Regions from separate parts of the Kitasatospora sp. NPDC085895 genome, predicted to be linked through region 2. Evidence: predicted binding sites of a transcription regulator. Region 2 holds the regulator's gene; the other holds the start of a gene.
The links. The regulator HrcA, encoded in region 2, represses chaperone genes, less so after heat shock. The targets are predictions, from matches to a motif close to TTNGCACTCNGNNNNNCNGAGTGCNAA.
Positions count from the first base shown of each region.

Region 1: the regulator HrcA is predicted to act here: its motif matches at 2,998-3,024, upstream of groES (co-chaperone GroES).

Region 1 is NZ_JBFBJY010000018.1:10,273-15,182, reverse strand. It holds gene AB0442_RS14235 (LysR family transcriptional regulator) at 1-473, opposite strand, end outside; gene groL (chaperonin GroEL) at 827-2,458, opposite strand; gene groES (co-chaperone GroES) at 2,551-2,856, opposite strand; gene AB0442_RS14220 (hypothetical protein) at 3,105-3,407, shown strand; gene AB0442_RS14215 (class I SAM-dependent methyltransferase) at 3,476-4,645, shown strand; gene AB0442_RS14210 (polysaccharide deacetylase family protein) at 4,627-4,910, opposite strand, start outside.
Region 2 is NZ_JBFBJY010000049.1:39-4,948, forward strand. It holds gene dnaJ (molecular chaperone DnaJ) at 63-1,205, opposite strand; gene hrcA (heat-inducible transcriptional repressor HrcA) at 1,278-2,300, opposite strand; gene htpX (zinc metalloprotease HtpX) at 2,572-3,492, shown strand; gene AB0442_RS26410 (hypothetical protein) at 3,513-4,103, shown strand; gene AB0442_RS26415 (DUF3097 domain-containing protein) at 4,216-4,910, shown strand, end outside.

The sequences.
Region 1 (4,910 bases), on a different contig from region 2:
GCGGCACCGCCCTGCGAGTCCGGGTAGCGGAACGCCAGCGCCACCTCGCACTCCCCCGCCCGCACCATCGCCGGGGACTCCGGCGGCTCGGCCTCGACCAGCGACACGCGCATGCCCGGGCGCGCCGCCCGGAGCTGGGCCACCGCCTTCGGCACCAGCGTGGAGCTCGCCGTCGGGAAGGACACCAGGCGCACCCGGCCCGAGCGGAGGCCGGCGATCGCCGCGACCTCCTCCTCCGCGGCCGACAGGCCCGCCAGGATGCCGGAGGCGTGCTTCAGCAGCACCTCGCCGGCCTCGCTGAGCTGCATGCCCTTGCCGGAGCGGACCACCAGCGGGGTGGCCACCGACTTCTCCAGGGCCTTCATCTGCTGGCTCACGGCGGGCTGGGTGCAGCCCAGCTCGCGCGCGGCGGCGGAGAAGGAACCGGTGCGGGCGACAGCGCGGAGCACTCGGAGGTGGCGGGCCTCGATCATGGCTCAGTTATAAGCCACCCTTCGACCCGGCCGGAACCGGATGCCGCGGTCCGAACCCGCCCGGGCAACCGCAGCAGGGGCGCGGGGAACTGCGCGGGGCGGAAGGGGCGGCACCGTGGCCGGCCCTCCCGTGCGGTGCCACGGCCCTCGGCGAGGACGTCCGGGCAAGGGTCCTCCCGTTTCGCGCAGTTCCCCGCGTCCCTGTTCCCTCGCCCGCCAGCGCCCGGTGAACCGGTTCCGGGCCCGGGCGGTTCCTCCCGGTGCAGCTTCCCCGCGGTTCCGCGGAACGCCGGAGGCCCGGCTCCTCCCGCCGGGTGGGCGGGAGGAGCCGGGCCTCCGGGGAGCGACTCGCGTCAGTGGGAGTGGCCGTGGCCGCCGTGCGAGTGGCCGTGACCGTTGTCGGCCTCCTCCTCCTTCTTCTCCACCACGAGGGTCTCGGTGGTGAGGAGCAGGGAGGCGATGGAGGCGGCGTTCTCCAGGGCCGAGCGGGTGACCTTGACCGGGTCGATGACGCCGGCCTTCACCAGGTCGCCGTACTCGCCGGTGGCGGCGTTGTAGCCGTGGCCGGTCTCCAGGTCGGCGACCTTGGAGGTGATGACGTAGCCCTCCAGGCCGGCGTTCTGGGCGATCCAGCGCAGCGGCTCGGCCAGCGCCTTGCGGACGACCGCGACACCGGTGGCCTCGTCGCCGGACAGGCCGAGGCCGCCGTCGAGGACCTTGGCTGCGTGCACGAGGGAGGCGCCGCCACCGGCGACGATGCCCTCCTCGACCGCGGCGCGGGTCGCCGAGATGGCGTCCTCGAGGCGGTGCTTGCGCTCCTTCAGCTCCACCTCGGTGGCGGCGCCGACCTTGATGACGCAGACGCCGCCGGCCAGCTTGGCCAGGCGCTCCTGCAGCTTCTCGCGGTCCCAGTCGGAGTCGGTGGAGGCGATCTCGGCCTTGATCTGGCCGACGCGGCCGGCCACGGCCTCGGAGTCGCCGGCACCGTCGACGAGGATCGTCTCGTCCTTGGTGACGGTGATGCGGCGGGCGGTGCCGAGCACGTCCAGGCCGGCCTGGTCGAGCTTGAGGCCGACCTCCTCGGAGATGACGGTCGCGCCGGTGAGGACGGCGATGTCGCCGAGGATCGCCTTGCGGCGGTCGCCGAAGCCGGGGGCCTTGACGGCCACCGCGTTGAAGGTGCCGCGGATCTTGTTGACCACCAGGGTGGACAGCGCCTCGCCGTCGACGTCCTCGGCGATGATCAGCAGCGGGCGGGAGCCGCCCTGCAGGATCTTCTCCAGCAGCGGCAGGAGCTCCTGGATGGAGGAGATCTTGCCCTGGTTGATCAGGATGTACGGGTCGTCGAGGACCGCCTCCTGGCGCTCCGCGTCGGTCACGAAGTACGGCGACAGGTAGCCCTTGTCGAACTGCATGCCCTCGGTGAACTCGAGCTCGACGCCGAAGGTGTTGGACTCCTCGACGGTGATGACACCGTCCTTGCCGACCTTGTCGATCGCCTCGGCGATGAGCTCGCCGACCTGGGTGTCCTGGGCGGAGAGGGACGCGACGGCGGCGACGTCGTCCTTGCCCTCGATCTCGCGGGCCACCGAGAGCAGGTGCTCGGAGACGGCGGCGACGGCCTTGTCGATGCCCTTCTTCAGGGCGGCCGGGCCGGCGCCGGCGGCGACGTTGCGCAGGCCCTCGTTGACCAGGGCCTGGGCGAGCACGGTGGCGGTGGTGGTGCCGTCGCCCGCGACGTCGTTGGTCTTGGTGGCGACCTCCTTGACCAGCTGCGCGCCGAGGTTCTCGTACGGGTCGTCGAGCTCGACCTCGCGGGCGATGGTCACACCGTCGTTGGTGATGGTGGGGGCGCCGAACTTCTTGTCGATGACGACGTTGCGGCCCTTGGGGCCGATGGTCACCTTGACCGTGTCGGCCAGCTTGTTGACACCGCGCTCCAGCGAGCGGCGGGCGTCCTCGTCGAACTGCAGGATCTTCGCCATGTTCCCGTTTCCTCAGGGTCTTACGGATGGACCAACAAGCACGCCCCGGCCCGGGTCAGTGCTGACGCGGTTCCGGGGCGGGCCGTTACGGCTTACTTCTCGATGATGGCGAGAACGTCGCGGGCCGAGAGGACGAGGTACTCCTCGCCCTGGTACTTGACCTCGGTGCCGCCGTACTTGGAGTACAGGACGATGTCACCGACGGCGACGTCGAGCGGCAGGCGCTGGCCGTCCTCGAAGCGGCCCGGGCCGACGGCCAGGACGACGCCCTCCTGGGGCTTCTCCTTGGCGGTGTCCGGGATAACCAGGCCGGAGGCCGTGGTGGTCTCGGCGTCGAGCGGCTGGACCACGATGCGGTCCTCGAGCGGCTTGATGGCAACCTTGCTGCTGGTGGTCACGTCCGAGCTCCCCTTCGGAGATTACGGGGTTGTCTAACAGGGAAGGGCGATGTCCGCAGGCCTGCCGTCGCGGGGGTCAGGCGCGCTCCGTCGCGTTGGCACTCCCCCGGGGGGAGTGCCAGGAACGACCATAGGCCGCCGTTAGCACTCAGTCAACCAGAGTGCCAACGCCAGTCGCCCGGTGTCCCCGGGTGCGGGTGAGTAGCCGTACTCATGTGCGACGCCGGCGCGGCCGGGACGATGGCTGCATGACCGCGACCCGACCCTCCGTCACCCGGGACCTCCTGCACACCGCCTGGCTGCTCGCCGTCGAGACGGCGCTCGGCACCGGAGCGGTGTACGCCCTGATCGTCCTGCTGTTCGCGCTGGCCACCCCGGGCAGCGGCATCGGCGTGTTGGCGGCGTGCATCGGCGTGTTGGCCGCCGCGGTGGCCGTGCCGCTCACCGCGGTCGCGGTGAGCGTGCGCCGCGGGTACCGGATCGCACCGGTGGCCCTGGTGGTCGTCGGACCGGCGCTGGTCTCCGGCGCGCTGTCCGTGCTCGGCCGCTGAGCGGCGGCCGCGCCCCGGACCCGGCGGGACCCGGGGAGACCCGGCGAGAGCCGGGAGAGAATGGCCGGGTGGAGATCGAATCGTTCCGGGCACTGCTGACCGACGAGGGACGGGCGCTGCTCGCCGAACTGCGGGAGTTCACCCCCGACCGGGAGCTGGCGCTGGCCACCCGGCTGCGCCGGGACCACCCGGCGGAGCTGGTGCGGGCCGCCTTCGAACAGGCGCGGCTGCGGCAGCGTGCGCGGGCCAAGTTCGGCGCGGACGCCGACCTCATGTTCTTCACCCCGAACGGCGTCGAGCAGGCGACCCGGCGCAGCGTCGCCGAGTGGCGGGCGGCCCGGTTCGCGGGTCTGGGCGTGCGGCGGCTGGCGGACCTGTGCTGCGGCATCGGCGGTGACGCGATCGCGCTGGCCCGGGCCGGGGTGTCGGTGCTGGCGGTGGACCGGGACCCGCTGACCTGCGCGGTGGCCGCGGCCAACGCGGCGGCGCTCGGCCTCGCCGGGCTGGTGGAGGTGCGCTGCGCGGACGTCACGGAGGTGGACACCGACGGCTTCGACGCGGTGTTCACCGATCCGGCGCGGCGCACCGCGCGCGGGCGGGTCTTCGACCCGGAGGCCTACTCGCCGCCGCTGTCCTGGGCGTTGGAGGCGGCGCGGCGGACGCCGTTCGGGGCGCTGAAGGTCGCCCCGGGGATCCCGCACGAGCTGGTGCCCAAGGGCGCGGAGGCGGAGTGGGTCTCCGACCACGGCGAGGTGAAGGAGGCGGTGATCTGGTTCGGCACGGCGGCGGCGGCGCCGTACCGGGCGACGGTGCTGCCGGGCGGCGGCAGCCTCTCGGGCACCGGCGACCGGGCCGAGGCCGGCCCGGTCGGCCGCTACCTGTACGAGCCGGACGGCGCGGTGATCCGGGCCGGCCTGGTGGCGGACGTGGCACGCAGCGTGGGCGGCCGGCTGGTCGACCCGCAGATCGCGTACGTGACGGCGGACGAGCTGGTGCCGACCCCCTTCGCCCACGCGTACGAGATCGGCGAGGTGCAGCCGTACAACGTGAAGCGGCTGAAGGCGCTGCTGCGCGAGCGCGGCGCCGGCACGGTCGTGATCAAGAAGCGCGGGATCGCCGTCACCCCGGAGGAGCTGCGCCGGCAGTTGAAGCCGAGCGGCCCGCACGAGGTGACGGTGATCCTCAGCCGGACGGACGACGGCCCGCTGATGATGCTGGGTCAGCCGGCCGCGATGTAGTCCTCCAGGCGGCCGACGGCGAAGCCCTGCTCCTGGATGCGGGCCAGCAGTTCGCCGAACATCGTGGTCATCGTCTCGCCCTTGAGGTCCTTGGGGCCGCGGAAGTGGGCGAGGATGATGTCGCCGGGGCGGAGCTTCTTGTCGGCGGCCTGGTACTGCATGTCGTGGATCTGCATGGACTCGCGCCAGAGCACCACGGCGCGCGGCCCGCAGGCGCGGACGGCGGCGCCCAGCGACGGGGTGTGCGCGCCGTCGCCGTACGGCG
Region 2 (4,910 bases):
CGGATGTCGACCTCCTCCAGCCCGTCGAGGGTCTGCAGCGGCACCTTGGTGGCCGGCGTTGGTCAGCGACCGTTGAAGGCGTCCTTGAGGCGGGAGAAGAGGCCCTGCTGGCCCGGTGCGAACTGGCCGGACGGGCGCTCCTCGCCGCGCAGCATGGAGAGCCGCCGCAGCAGCTCCTCCTGCTCCGGGTCGAGCTTGGTCGGCGTCTGCACCTCGACGTGCACTATCAGGTCGCCCCGGCCGCCGCCGCGCAGGTGCGTGATGCCCCGGCCGTGCAGCGGGATCGACTGCCCGGACTGGGTGCCGGGCCGGATGTCGACCTCCTCCAGCCCGTCGAGGGTCTGCAGCGGCACCTGGGTGCCGAGCGCGGCGGCCGTCATCGGGATGGTGACGGTGCAGTGCAGGTCGTCGCCGCGGCGCTGGAACACCGCGTGGCTGGTCTCGGCGATCTCGACGTACAGGTCGCCGGCCGGGCCGCCGCCGGGGCCGACCTCGCCCTCGCCGGCCAGCTGGATCCGGGTGCCGTTGTCGACACCGGCGGGGATCTTGACGGTGAGGTTGCGGCGGGCGCGGACGCGGCCGTCGCCGGCGCACTCCGGGCACGGGGTCGGCACGACGGTGCCGAAGCCCTGGCACTGCGGGCAGGGGCGGGAGGTCATGACCTGGCCGAGGAAGGACCGGGTGACCTGGGAGACCTCGCCCTTGCCGCGGCACATGTCGCAGGTCTGCGCGGAGGTGCCCGGTGCGGCGCCCTCGCCGGAGCAGGTGGTGCAGGTGACGGCGGTGTCGACCTGGAGTTCCTTGGTGGTGCCGAAGGCGGCCTCCTCCAGGGTGATCTCCAGGCGGATCATGGCGTCCTGGCCGCGGCGGGTCCGCGAGCGGGGGCCGCGCTGGCCGCCGGCGGCGCCGAAGAAGGCGTCCATGATGTCGGAGAAGCCGAAGCCCGCGGCGCCGAAGCCGCCCGCCCCGGCGCCACCGCCGCCGTTCGGCGACAGCGGGTCGCCGCCGAGGTCGTAGACCTGCCGCTTGGCGGGGTCGGAGAGGACCTCGTACGCGGCGTTGATCTCCTTGAACCGCTCCTGGGTCTTCGGGTCCGGGTTGACGTCCGGGTGCAGTTCGCGTGCGAGGCGCCGGAACGCCTTCTTGATCTCGTCCTGCCCCGCATCCCGTCGGACGCCGAGTACCGCGTAGTAGTCCGTGGCCACCAAATGCTCCGCTTGTTCCGCTTCTGGAAGTGCTTGCGTCCGACCGGCTGCGCCGCCTGGCGCAGCACGCTGTTACGACTCGGCCAGGATCTGACCCACGTACCGTGCCACCGCTCGCACCGCCCCCATTGTGCCCGGGTAATCCATCCGGGTCGGACCGATCACACCCAGCTTTGCCACGCTCTGGTCGCCCGAACCGTAACCGACGGAGACCACGGACGTGGAATTGAGGCCCTCGTAGTCGATCTCGCGGCCGATCCGGACGGTCATCCCGGACTCCGCGGTCTCACCCAGCAGGCGCAGCAGCACCACCTGCTCCTCCAGCGCCTCCAGCACCGGCTGGATGGTCAGCGGGAAGTCGTGCCCGAAGCGGGTCAGGTTGGCCGTGCCGGCCAGCATGATGCGCTCCTCGTTCTGCTCGGCGAGGGTCTCGAAGAGCGTGGCGAGGACGGTGGAGACGACCGGCCGGTCGCCCTGCTCGAAGGCGTTCGGCAGGTCCTCCAGCGCCGCGGGGACGTCCGGCAGCCGGCGGCCGGACGCGTTGGCGTTGAGCTTGGCCCGCAGGTCCGCCAGGACGGTCTCGCCGACGGGGCCGGGGCAGTCGACGATGCGCTGCTCCACCCGACCGGTGTTGGTGATCAGGACGAGCATCACCTTCGCGGGTGCCAGCGCGACCAGTTCGATGTGCCGCACGGTGGAGCGGGTCAGCGACGGGTACTGCACCACGGCGACCTGCCGGGTGAGCTGGGCGAGCAGCCGGACGGTGCGGGCGACGACGTCGTCCAGGTCGACGGCGCCCTCGAGGAAGTGCCGGATCGCGCGCCGCTCGGGCGCGGTCATCGGCTTGACCTCGGCCAGCCGGTCGACGAACAGGCGGTAGCCCTTGTCGGTGGGGATGCGGCCGGCGCTGGTGTGCGGCTGGTGGATGAAGCCGTCCTCCTCCAGCGCCGCCATGTCGTTGCGGACCGTCGCCGGCGAGACGCCGAGGTTGTGCCGCTCGACGAGTGCCTTGGACCCGACCGGCTCCTCGGTGCCCACGTAGTCCTGGACGATCGCCCGGAGCACGGCGAGCCTGCGCTCGTCGAGCGGGCGCACGCCAGCACGCGTGTCGATGAGACGCTCGTCCCTGCGCTCGTTGGCCACGGGGCACGCACCTCCGTCTTCGCCCGTTGGACCTGGTGACCGATCCGACCCTTGGCACTCCGGAAGGCAGAGTGCCAGATTCGTACCTGCCAGTGTAAGGCCCACCCCCGACGGCAGGAACGGGCCTCCCGCGTGATCCTCGACCGATCTCGGGGCCGCGGGCAGTGCCCGGCGCGCCGGTGAGTGGCAGCATCGAAGGCAGCGAGCTACCGAAGGAGCAGCGATGTCGTCGTCACGGCAGCACTCCCGCTTCGCGCCGGACCGCGGCCTCACCGGCCGGATGGTCACGACGATGTTCCTCATCGGCCTGGTCTACGTGGGGTTCACCGGGCTGCTGATCGTCATACTGCGCGGCGCCTGGCCGCTCGTCCTGCTGCTGTCGGGCGGGCTGTTCGTCGTGCAGTTCTGGTTCAGCGACAAGATCACCGAGAAGGCGATGGGCGCCCACGAGGCGTCCCCCGAGGAGTACCCGCAGCTGCACGGCACGATCGACCGGCTGTGCGCGCTGGCCGACATGCCGAAGCCGCGGGTCGCGGTCGCCCGCAACGACATGCCGAACGCCTTCGCCACCGGCCGCAAACCGGAGAAGGCCGTGGTCTGCGTGACCACCGGCCTGCTGCGCCGGCTGGAGCCGGAGGAGCTGGAGGGCGTCCTCGCGCACGAGCTCTCGCACGTGGCGCACCGGGACGTGGCGGTGATGACGGTGGCAGGCTTCCTCGGCGTGCTGGCCGGCGTGACCACCCGGATCGCCCTGTACGGCGGATTCCTCGGCAACAACCGCAACAGCAACGACCCGAACACGGCGATCGCCCTGGTGATCGTCCCGCTGGTGAGCATGGTGGTGTACGCGCTGAGCTTCCTGCTGACCCGCATGCTGTCGCGCTACCGGGAGCTGGCGGCGGACCGCTCGGCGGCCCAGCTGACCGGCCGGCCGAGCGCGCTGGCCTCGGCGCTGACGAAGGTGACCGGGCAGATCGCCGCGATCCCGACGGAGGACCTGCGCAAGGCCCAGCCGTACAACGCCTTCTACTTCGCCCCGGCGCTGAGCGCCCGGGAGGCCGCGACCCAGCTCTTCTCCACCCACCCCTCGCTGGAGAAGCGGCTGGAGCAGCTGGCCCGGATCTCCGCCGAGCTCGGCCGCTGACGGCCGGAGAGGACCGCACCGTGGGATTCCTGGACGCGCTGCTGGGCCGGAGCAAGCCGGTGAAGCCGGACCTGGACCAGCTGTTCGGCATCCCGTCGGCCGCGCTGACCCTGGAGGCGGCGGCCGGGTTCCGGCCGACCGGGCTCGGCTCGGTCTGCTTCGCGGCCGTCGAGGGCGGCGCCTTCGAGGAGGTGAAGCAGCAGGTCCGGGCCCTGCTGGACGCCGACACCGACCGGGGCGGCGTCCCGGTGGAGGGCTCCCGGGACGGCTACGGGTACTCCTGGCTGCTCGCCCGGCACACCCCGGACGAGCTGCCGGACCTGGTGAACGACCTGCACGCGGTCAACAGCGAGCTGGAGGCGCACGGCTTCGGCCCGCAACTGCTGTGCTCGCTGGTGGGCTTCCGCGACGCGGAGGGCCGCTCGCTGGCACTGGTCTACCTCTACAAGCGGGGCACCTTCTACCCGTTCGCACCGATGCCGGGCGGCGGCGAGAAGCGCAACAGCCCGCTGGAACTGCAGGTCAAGGCGATGCTCGGGAACGACCTGCGACTGGAGTCGGACCTCTCCCGCTGGTTCCCGGTCTGGGGCGCCCCGGGCCTCACCGACTGAGGCCCACGGCTCCTCCACCGCGTGCGGGGGCTCTCGGGGGCGCGGGGGCGGGCCCGGCACGCCTTGCGCCGGACGGGGGATGACCGGGTGTCGGGCTCGTAGACTCCCGTCCATGCGCAGCAGGCAGTACGGCCCCGATCTGACCCCGCCGTGGAAGCGGCAGCAGCCGGCTCCGGAGGTGCCCGCCGAGCGGGACCTGGTGGTGGAGGAGGCGGCGACCGGCTTCTGCGGGGCGGTGGTGCGCTGCGAGAAGACCGCGGAGGGCCTGACGGTCACCCTGGAGGACCGGTTCGGCAAGCACCGGGTGTTCCCGATGGTGCCGCGCGGCTTCCTGCTGGAGGGCCGCGTGGTGACCCTGGTGCGGCCCTCCGCGCCGGCGCCCGCCGCCGGGCCGCGGCTGACCGCCTCCGGGTCGATCGCCGTGCCGGGGGCACGCGCCCGGGTCGCCCGGGAGTCGCGGATCTACGTGGAGGGGCGGCACGACGCGGAGCTGGTCGAACGGGTCTGGGGCGACGACCTGCGGATCGAGGGCGTCGTCGTGGAGTACCTGCAGGGCGTCGACGACCTGCCGGCGATCGTGGCGGAGTTCGCCCCGGGTCCGGGCCGGCGGCTCGGCGTCCTGGTCGACCACCTGCTGCCGGGCACCAAGGAGCACCGGATCGCCGAGCGGGTCTCCGGCGACGCGGTGCTGGTGGTGGGCCACCCGTACGTCGACGTCTGGCAGGCCGTGAAGCCCGCCGCGGTGGGCATCGGGGCGTGGCCGCAGGTGCCGCGCGGCGAGGTGTGGAAGGAGGGCGTCTGCCGCCG